2 regions of the Lentibacillus kimchii genome follow, and region 2 is predicted to be linked to the other one. Evidence: riboswitches for the same ligand, from Rfam matches in the RefSeq annotation. Region 2 holds a riboswitch; the other holds the start of a gene.

Region 1 (4,375 bases), 1.1 Mb from region 2:
GATTAACCTGACATCAACCGAAAGCAATGAAAGCGATATTGACGACTTTATTGAAGAATATGGGATGACATTCCCTGTTTTATTGGACCGTAATACAGAAGTTGCCAACCGTTATGGAATCCAGCCCATCCCGTCATCGTTTATGATTGACTCAAATGGACGCATTTCGTTCAGAGTATTCGGTCCTATGAACTATGAACGCATGGTGCAGGAGTTTGAAAAGATGTCCTAGCGTTGTTCCCAAGGCGTAAAATAAAGCAGAGGTGTTACGCGTGCAGCAAACAGTTTTAATCGTGGAAGATGATCATATGATACGCAGCCTCGTCCGTCTGCATCTGGAGAAGCATCTCTATGATGTCCTGGAAGCTTCTGATGGTGAAGAGGCGCAGGATGTGTTTCTGACATACCGGCCTTGCCTGGTCATTCTGGATTTGATGCTTCCGAAACTGAGCGGCGAAGCATTTTGTGATTGGGTACGTGAACGCGGGTCTCAGGATGTATCGATTATCATGCTGACGGCTAAAGCCCGGACCGATGATAAGATTGCCGGTTTAAAGATGGGGGCTGATGATTACGTTACCAAGCCATTCGATCCGGATGAGCTGATGGCACATGTTGAGGCGGTTCTGCGGCGTACAGGTCAAATGTGTCAGAAATTGGTTTATGATGGTCTTTGCCTGAAACCGCGCCAGGGTGTGGTGCTGCTCTATGATGAAGAGCTTCATCTAACAAAACATGAATTCACGCTGCTTTATTATTTCATGCAGCATCCGGACATGGTGCTGGACCGCGAACAATTGGTTAACGAGTTGTATCCTAATGCTGACAATAGTGTGCTGGACAGGACGATTGACGCGCATATTAAAAAGCTGCGGGAAAAAGTTGAAGTAACGCCCTCGAATCCAAGGCGCATTCAGACAATCCGGGGAATGGGGTATAAATTTGTCAGTGCGTAAATGGATAGGGTCGTTGATTCCAGACAGTTTTTTGTGGCGTTTATCGTTTTTAAATTTTATTATCGTTGCCTCGGCCATTGTCCTCAGCGGTCTTGCTGTTTATAACACGGCCTGTTTTTTAGTCGATGCTATGGGGACGCTTAATGATCCGCAGCAAAGTCAGTTCAATGCAACGCTGTTTCACTATTTATTGATTTTTTTAGGTCTTACCATTGTCGGTGGAAGTCTGCTCCATTTTTACCTGACGCGGAAGATGATTAAACCGGTCAGACAGTTGATTGCTTCGGCTGAACAGCTGAAAACAGGCGTTTATCCAGATCCAGTGACAAACGCTTCTAAGGGTGAGGTGGGTGAACTTATTGATCAGTTTAACGGGCTCGTCACACAATTGCAGGCCCGGGACGTGCACAGACAGACGTTTGTGTCCGATTTGTCGCACGAGTTGCGCACACCGCTCACCAACTTAAATGGCTATCTTCAGTCACTGGAACGCGGTGATATCGCAGGCAGTCAGGAGCTGTTCGAATCCCTGCACCAGGAGTCGAAGCGTTTAACAGCAATGCTGGAGCAGCTGGAGCAGCTTAAAGAGTGGGATGATGCCGCTTCGGCCGCATATGTCACACATACGGCCATTGATATGGCTGAATTAATCAGACAAAGCACGGCTATGTTCGAATGGCGGCAGGAACAGGAAAATATCCCGCTGACGGTCAGTGCGGATTCATGTCGACTGTCCGTGCATGTGGCCGGGATGCAGCAGGTTATCAGCAATTTGCTGGAGAATGCTTTTCAGTATTATACAGGTGATGGTCCGATCACAGTGCAGGGTGTTTTACAGGAATCGGTCTACTGTGTTTCGGTCAGCGGTCCCAGCAGAGCTATTTCTGATGACGAAGCAGCCCGTCTTTTTAAACGATTTTACCGGCCTGATGATCCCAGAACCCGGGAAACGGGCGGAAGCGGTCTGGGACTTGCGATCGCAGCCGACATTATCGAAAACCATGGCGGTGAGATAGGCCTGCAATCAGAGGGTCCATCTAATTCATTCTGGTTTACGTGCCCGCTCAAATGATAACGCTATGCAAAAGTACGTTTTGCATGATGTATCAGAAAGTGCTATACTATGAAAAATTAAATGAATATAGAATATTCCTTCGGGGTCGGGTGAAATTCCCAATCGGCGGTGATGAAGTATAGCTTCCAAGTCCGCGACCCGTGCGGTTTAATACCAAGCGGTGGACCTGGTGAAAGACCGGGACCGACAGTGAAAGTCTGGATGGGAGAAGGAGTTGTGCCGTATTTTATCAGGCCAGTGGACACGTATAGGCAGCTGCCTTTTTGGTTTGCCTTGTACAGGTGTCTAGTTTGGTGTCTGAATGATGCGGTAATAATTCGATCCGCAAACCTCTGAAGTGAATTCAGAGGTTTTTTAAGTGCGGAAAGACCAATCAGTGATACTGCAGCATGCCCCGACATTCAGGCGAGGAGGTCTATTGTGAATGATGACGTTTATATGCAGTTAGCCCTTAATGTGGCCAGATCCGTGTCAGGGCAAACGAATCCCAACCCGCCAGTGGGTGCGGTTGTCGTCAAGCATGGCACTATTTTAGGTTTCGGCGCGCATCTCAAGGCAGGCAAGTCACATGCTGAGGTCCATGCACTTGCCATGGCCGGAAGTGAGGCAGAAGGCGCCACAATGTATGTCACATTGGAGCCATGCAGCCATCACGGTGCGACACCGCCATGTGCTGATCTGATGATTGAAAAAGGCATAAGCCGGGCCGTTATTGCTGTGAAAGATCCGAATGCTAAAGTGGCTGGAAGCGGGGTGGCCAAACTCGAAGCAGCTGGCATCACGGTAGATTTGGGGGTTATGGCGGCAGAAGCAAAAGCTGTTAACAAATATTTTAACCATTATATTCGGATGAAAATGCCCTTTGTCACGATAAAGGCAGCAGCCAGCCTTGACGGAAAAACAGCCGCCCATACAGGCGACAGCAAATGGGTTACAGGTGAGCCGGCAAGACGTGATGTTCATCAATATCGTCACCGTCATGATGCAATTCTGACAGGCGTAAACACGGTGATTGCGGATGATCCGAGCCTGACTACGCGTCTTCCGGATGGCGGCAGGAATCCGCTGCGGATTATTCTTGATCACAGTCTGCGCACACCGATGGATGCTCGAGTTATCAATGACGCGCAGGCTGAGACATGGATTTTCACAGAGCGGACGATCACAGATGAACAGCTTGATTCGTTTAAGGAAAAGCGCCATGTGCATATCATTCCACTCGACACACTGGATATCAGAACGGTTTTGCAATATCTAGGGGAACAAAAGGTCATGTCACTGCTTGTTGAAGGCGGTGCGGCAGTGAACGGCTCTTTTCTGGAAAGCGGACACATTAATCAGTATGTGCAATATATCGCGCCGAAACTGATTGGCGGAAAAGATGCTCCGTCAGTCATCGCAGGGGGCGGTTTTGACAGCATGGCAGAAACGCTGTCGCTGTCCATTCTCAAGGCAGACATGATCGGCGAGGATATCAAAATCATCGCGGAACCCCGAAAGGATGATACGCATGTTCACAGGCATTATTGAAGAAAAGGGAACGATTAAAGATAGACAGCTGGTTTCTGAACAAGCCATGCTGATAACGATTGAAGCATCACAGATTCTGGATGATATGCAAATGGGCGACAGCATAGCGGTTAACGGTATCTGCTTAACTGTGACGGCCTTTTCAGAAACATATTTTCAGGTAGATATCATGCCGGAAACACTGAAAACTGCATCGCTCAAGCTGTTGACAGAAGGCTCATCTGTAAATCTGGAACGCTCGATGCCGGCTAATGGGCGGTTTGGCGGTCATTTTGTTTCTGGTCATGCTGACGGATCAGGAACGATTACCCGGAAAGAGACACGAGAAAATGCAGTCAACGTCGCTGTAGACGTGCCGGATGAACTAGCTGTCTATTTGATCGAAAAGGGCTCAGTCGCTGTAGACGGCGTCAGCCTTACGGTATTCGGCATAAGCGGCAGAACCATGACGCTTTCATTGATACCGCACACGGTGTCAGCGACAGTTCTGGGCGATAAACAAAAAGGAGACCCCGTGACAATTGAATGTGACATACTGGCGAAATATATGAAAAATATGCTCAGTGAGCAACATTAACATGAAGGAAGTGAGATTGTGTTTCATACCATTCAGGAAGCAATCAGCGATTTGCAAGCAGGCAAACCGGTCATTGTAGTCGATGATGAGGACAGAGAAAATGAAGGGGATCTTGTAGCTCTGTCGGAGAAAGCAACGCCTGATATGATTAATTTTATGATTACACATGGAAGAGGGCTTGTGTGTACTTCCATTCAAGCAGATTTAGCTGCGAACATGCAATTACCGCTTATGACG
Region 2 (4,375 bases):
TCCGCAGCGGACTTAATTTACGATCAGATCATGATTCACTTGCTTGGCTCTCCTGAGAACAGTTGTTACAGGAAAAAATAAAAGAGGCTGCCATTAAGGCAACCTCTTTTGAGAACGAGCGAACCTTACTGGTCGCACTTAATTAATTACCAGCGTCCTCCGAAATTTCCTGGGCCATAAGGTGTGGGGTAATAGTGGGGATAGCCACCGTAGTTGCCGTAGCCACCATAACCACCATAGTTGCCATAGCCGCCATAGCCACCATAATTACCATAGTTGCCGTAGTTACCGTAGCCACCATAACCTGGGCCAGGACCGTAGTAAGGATTGAAATTTCCATAGAAACCTTGCCCGCCATAGTATCCTTGGCCGCCATATGGGGGATAGCCATAATTGTTGTAACGACGATGATTTGAGAAAGCCAATTGATTCACTCCCTTCATAAAGTCTTAAGATATGGTACGTGGAAAATACATAATGGAAACGGCATCTATCAGGGGTGCTTATAAGAAAAAAGAGATTGCCTTGATGGCAACCTCTTTCGCTTTAAGTCGGATATATTATCCCTTGTTTTACGATACGTTTGATGTTGTTAGGGGATTCCAGCGATCGATCAGGGATTTGATCTTTGGATAAAGGAATAGGAAAAGGATTCCGGTCAGTCCCCCGCGGATCAGGTTGAAAGGCAACACCCCAATAACCGCCAGTTTCATACGAGCTGCTGCTGAAAATGACGGAAAATCAAGAAAGACTGTGTACAATGGCAGAAGGATCAAGTAGTTCAGAAATGCCATCATGACCGACGATAGAGCAATCCCGATTAAAAGACCAGACGCAAGCCCTTTTTTAGTACGGACTTTGTTGGCTACGAAAGCAACAGGCAGCACTAAAAACAGCCCCGTCACAAAGTTTGACGCCTCTCCCAAGGGGACACCAAATGAACTGCCGGTAATGAAATAATGCAGTAAATTTTTTAAGGCCTCGACAATGATACCGCCAACCGGGCCAAAAATAATGGCGCCGATCAATACCGGAATCTCACTAAAGTCCATTTTCAAAAATGGTGGGAGACCTGGTAATGGAAAATTGAGCAGCATTAATAAAAATGCTAACGCACTGAGCATTGCTAGAGCCACCATGCGAAAAACACGGCTCCTGGTTTGCATAAGAAATCTCTCCTCTGGCCGATCCACCCCGATTTCCAATGCAGCGCCATTGTACAAAATGAAAACCCCGAAGCAGGCAGCTCCGGGGTGATACATGCACAAATTCATCCGACAATTAACTGCGGACATTATGCGCCTACATCTTCTCCCATCCGGACTATACCGTCGGCTCCGGAATTTCACCGAATCAGTCGATACTCATGGTATCGAGTCGCGGGCTTTACCGCCGGTCAGGAATTTCACCCTGCCCCGAAGATGAATCGTTTATAATTTTAACTAAAGCAATTATACATCCTAAATCGCCTATTGTCCAGTTTTCATCCATATTGTTTTTGAAACAATTAATAATTAGCGTGATTAAATAGACATTGTATATCTGGAAAAGATACCAATTTAGATTTACCTGTTCGGACGCCATCCGCCGAAGATGATTCACTCGGGGATTTTGAACGACCAGAAATCGCAAAGATGATTGACAAGGAACCGATTCGCTCGGGAAATCGAACCCAAGAGATTCATCATAATCCGATAGAAGGAACGTGGGTATTAGAGGAATTTTCCGATGAAGGTGAAAGAAAACTGCCAGTAAACGGACTTATATTTGGCAGCAGCAATAGGGATACTTATACGATTAAAGAGAACGATCCCCTGTCCGCTCGCGTTCAATGTGAATGGGAATTGAAAGTTGGACGTGACGATTGGATGACGACACTTGAGTCGTATAGTGACATGACCTGTGATGAAACGAACTTTTATTTAACGAATACCATGACCGCTTATGAAAATGGCTCGCAAATTTTTGAGAAAACGTGGAACAAGGAAATACCACGGGATCATATTTAATGGCCTAGAAGCGTTAGGATGACGGAAGCTGTCAAAAGGTTTTATCACCCATTTAATGGAAATAACCCACTTTTGTATTAATGGGTTATTTGTATCTATTTTTTCCGTATGGTATTAAACGACCAGAACCGGGTACGAAAATGAGGTAGACAATGCGGCCTCTCAAAAGCCTGAAAAGGAAAAAGCAGTGAATGCCCAAAATAGTACGAATACACCATTATTTATTGTCATTGGCATAGGCATTATTGCAGCAGTCCTCATTTTCTTTTTCATCAGAAGAAGAAAACAAAATAGCTAACTAAGAAGCCAAGGCGTCATACCAGGTTATGACGCCTTTTTTAGTTCGACAAAAATCGAGCGATTACGGGTGGTGACAGGCACCTCCCCAAAAAACAGCCCCCAAAAAACAAGAAATCAAAAAAAGGCGTTGCATTTTTGATGTGCACCTCATATACTGTACTATAACAAATTAATAATTATAAATCTGTTGTATAAAAGAAGGGGGCTGAGGTGAATGACAATGGCTAAATGTCCTGATTGTGGCGGGGATGTCCAAAGCCAGGCGTATTTGCAGGAATGTGACTATTGTTTATCAAAGAAAGAAGCTTAATTTTTTTGCATGTATTGTTATATAACAATAAATTATTTTAAAGTCAGTACTATAACAGGTTGGAGGGACCGGTATATGTTTATCAAGCATGATCAAGTGCGTGTGCATGGGGATTTACAGGAACGGTATGATGAGGTGTTGACGGAAGGAGCTTTGAGTTTTCTTACCAAATTGCATAAAAGGTTCGATGCCAAGAGAAACGCGTTACTGCTGGAGCGAAGCAAGCAACAAGAAGCTATCAATCAAGGGGAACGCTTGGACTTTTTACCTGGAACGACTCACGTGCGGGAGGGTGACTGGACCATTGCGGATATGCCGGAAGAGCTGCATGACCGCCGTGTCGAAATCACCGGATCGGTTGACCGCAAAATGGTTATCAACGCGCTCAATTCCGGAGCTAAAAAGTTTATGGCTGATTTTGAAGATGCAACATCCCCTGTATGGGAAAATCTCATCGATGGTCATATCAATTTAAAAGATGCCATTAGAAGACAAATCGATTTTGTAGGACATAACGGAAAAGCGTATCAGCTCAATGATGACCCTGCTGTACTAATGGTAAGGCCACGTGGCTGGCATATGGATGAGAAGCATATAACGGTTGGGGGCGAGCCGATCTCAGCGTCCCTGGCTGATTTCGGTCTATACTTTTTCCATAATGCCCAGGAATTGATGGAACGTGGCTCGGGGCCCTATTTTTACTTGCCTAAGCTGGAAAGTCATCAGGAAGCTCGTTTATGGAATGATGTGTTTATATTTGCGCAGGAGGAACTTGGGATACCGTATGGCACCATCAAAGCAACTGTACTAATTGAAACCATTACAGCAGCCTTCGAGATGGATGAGATTTTATATGAACTTCGTGATCATTCGGCCGGTCTTAATTGCGGCCGATGGGATTATATCTTTAGTTTCATCAAGAAATTCAAGCACTATGATGATGCCCTTTTACCTGACCGGGCAACGGTAACCATGGAGGTTCCTTTCATGCATGCTTATTCACTGCTGGCTATCCAGACATGTCATAAGCGGAATGCGCCGGCTATTGGCGGGATGGCCGCCCATATACCCGTCAAAAATGACCCGGAAGCCAATAGCGCTGCCTTTGCCAAAGTCCGCGCTGACAAAGAGAGAGAGGTCAGAGACGGCCATGATGGTACATGGATTGCCCATCCGGGCATGGCTGAGCTTGTCAGAGATGTTTTTGACAGCGGAATGGGAAGTGCGAACCAGATACACAGGAAACGAGAGGATATTCAGGTTTCCCGTGAGGATCTTTTGGAGGTCCCGTCAGGTAAGATTACGGAGCAGGGTTTGTATACGAATGTAACAGCAGGCATCCACTATATGGCATCGTGGCTGGGTGGACGCGGCGCCGTTCCGATAAATCACTTGATGGAGGATGCCGCAACAGCTGAAATATCACGTGCCCAGGTATGGCAGTGGATACAGCATCCGAGGGGGATTCTTGAGGATGGGCGCAAGGTTACCAGGGAATTGGTTGGAACCATGATTGATCAGGAAATGGGTTCAATGCACCCGGAGGCGGCTGCATTGTTCCGTCGAATGGTTAGTGAGGAAACGTTTCCTGAATTTTTGACCTTGCCAGCGTATGATCAATTAATCGAGGGGGAAACAGCTAATGGGTAAACAAATGCGTGTGGAACAAGTCCAAAATGAATGGGTCATGAATTCGCGGTGGGATGGTATTGAGCGGCCCTATAGCGCGGAAGATGTTATTCGTTTGCGCGGATCG

The links. A riboswitch is a leader RNA that binds a small molecule or an ion and turns the genes downstream of it on or off. The one in region 2 is predicted to bind FMN.
Region 1: linked by a shared signal. The riboswitch ahead of ribD (bifunctional diaminohydroxyphosphoribosylaminopyrimidine deaminase/5-amino-6-(5-phosphoribosylamino)uracil reductase RibD) and the one ahead of ACZ444_RS12820 (ECF transporter S component) in region 2 are both predicted to bind FMN.

The regions. Positions count from the first base shown of each region.
Region 1 covers NZ_AP043934.1:786,378-790,752, forward strand. The annotation lists gene ACZ444_RS04350 (peroxiredoxin family protein) at 1-232, shown strand, start outside; gene ACZ444_RS04355 (response regulator transcription factor) at 273-956, shown strand; gene ACZ444_RS04360 (sensor histidine kinase) at 949-2,028, shown strand; FMN riboswitch at 2,103-2,248, shown strand; gene ribD (bifunctional diaminohydroxyphosphoribosylaminopyrimidine deaminase/5-amino-6-(5-phosphoribosylamino)uracil reductase RibD) at 2,452-3,561, shown strand; gene ribE (riboflavin synthase) at 3,542-4,138, shown strand; gene ACZ444_RS04375 (bifunctional 3,4-dihydroxy-2-butanone-4-phosphate synthase/GTP cyclohydrolase II) at 4,157-4,375, shown strand, end outside.
Region 2 covers NZ_AP043934.1:2,439,687-2,444,061, reverse strand. The annotation lists gene ACZ444_RS12825 (hypothetical protein) at 147-425, opposite strand; gene ACZ444_RS12820 (ECF transporter S component) at 573-1,166, opposite strand; FMN riboswitch at 1,303-1,427, opposite strand; gene ACZ444_RS12815 (hypothetical protein) at 1,635-2,009, shown strand; gene ACZ444_RS12810 (LPXTG cell wall anchor domain-containing protein) at 2,197-2,307, shown strand; gene aceB (malate synthase A) at 2,695-4,269, shown strand; gene aceA (isocitrate lyase) at 4,262-4,375, shown strand, end outside.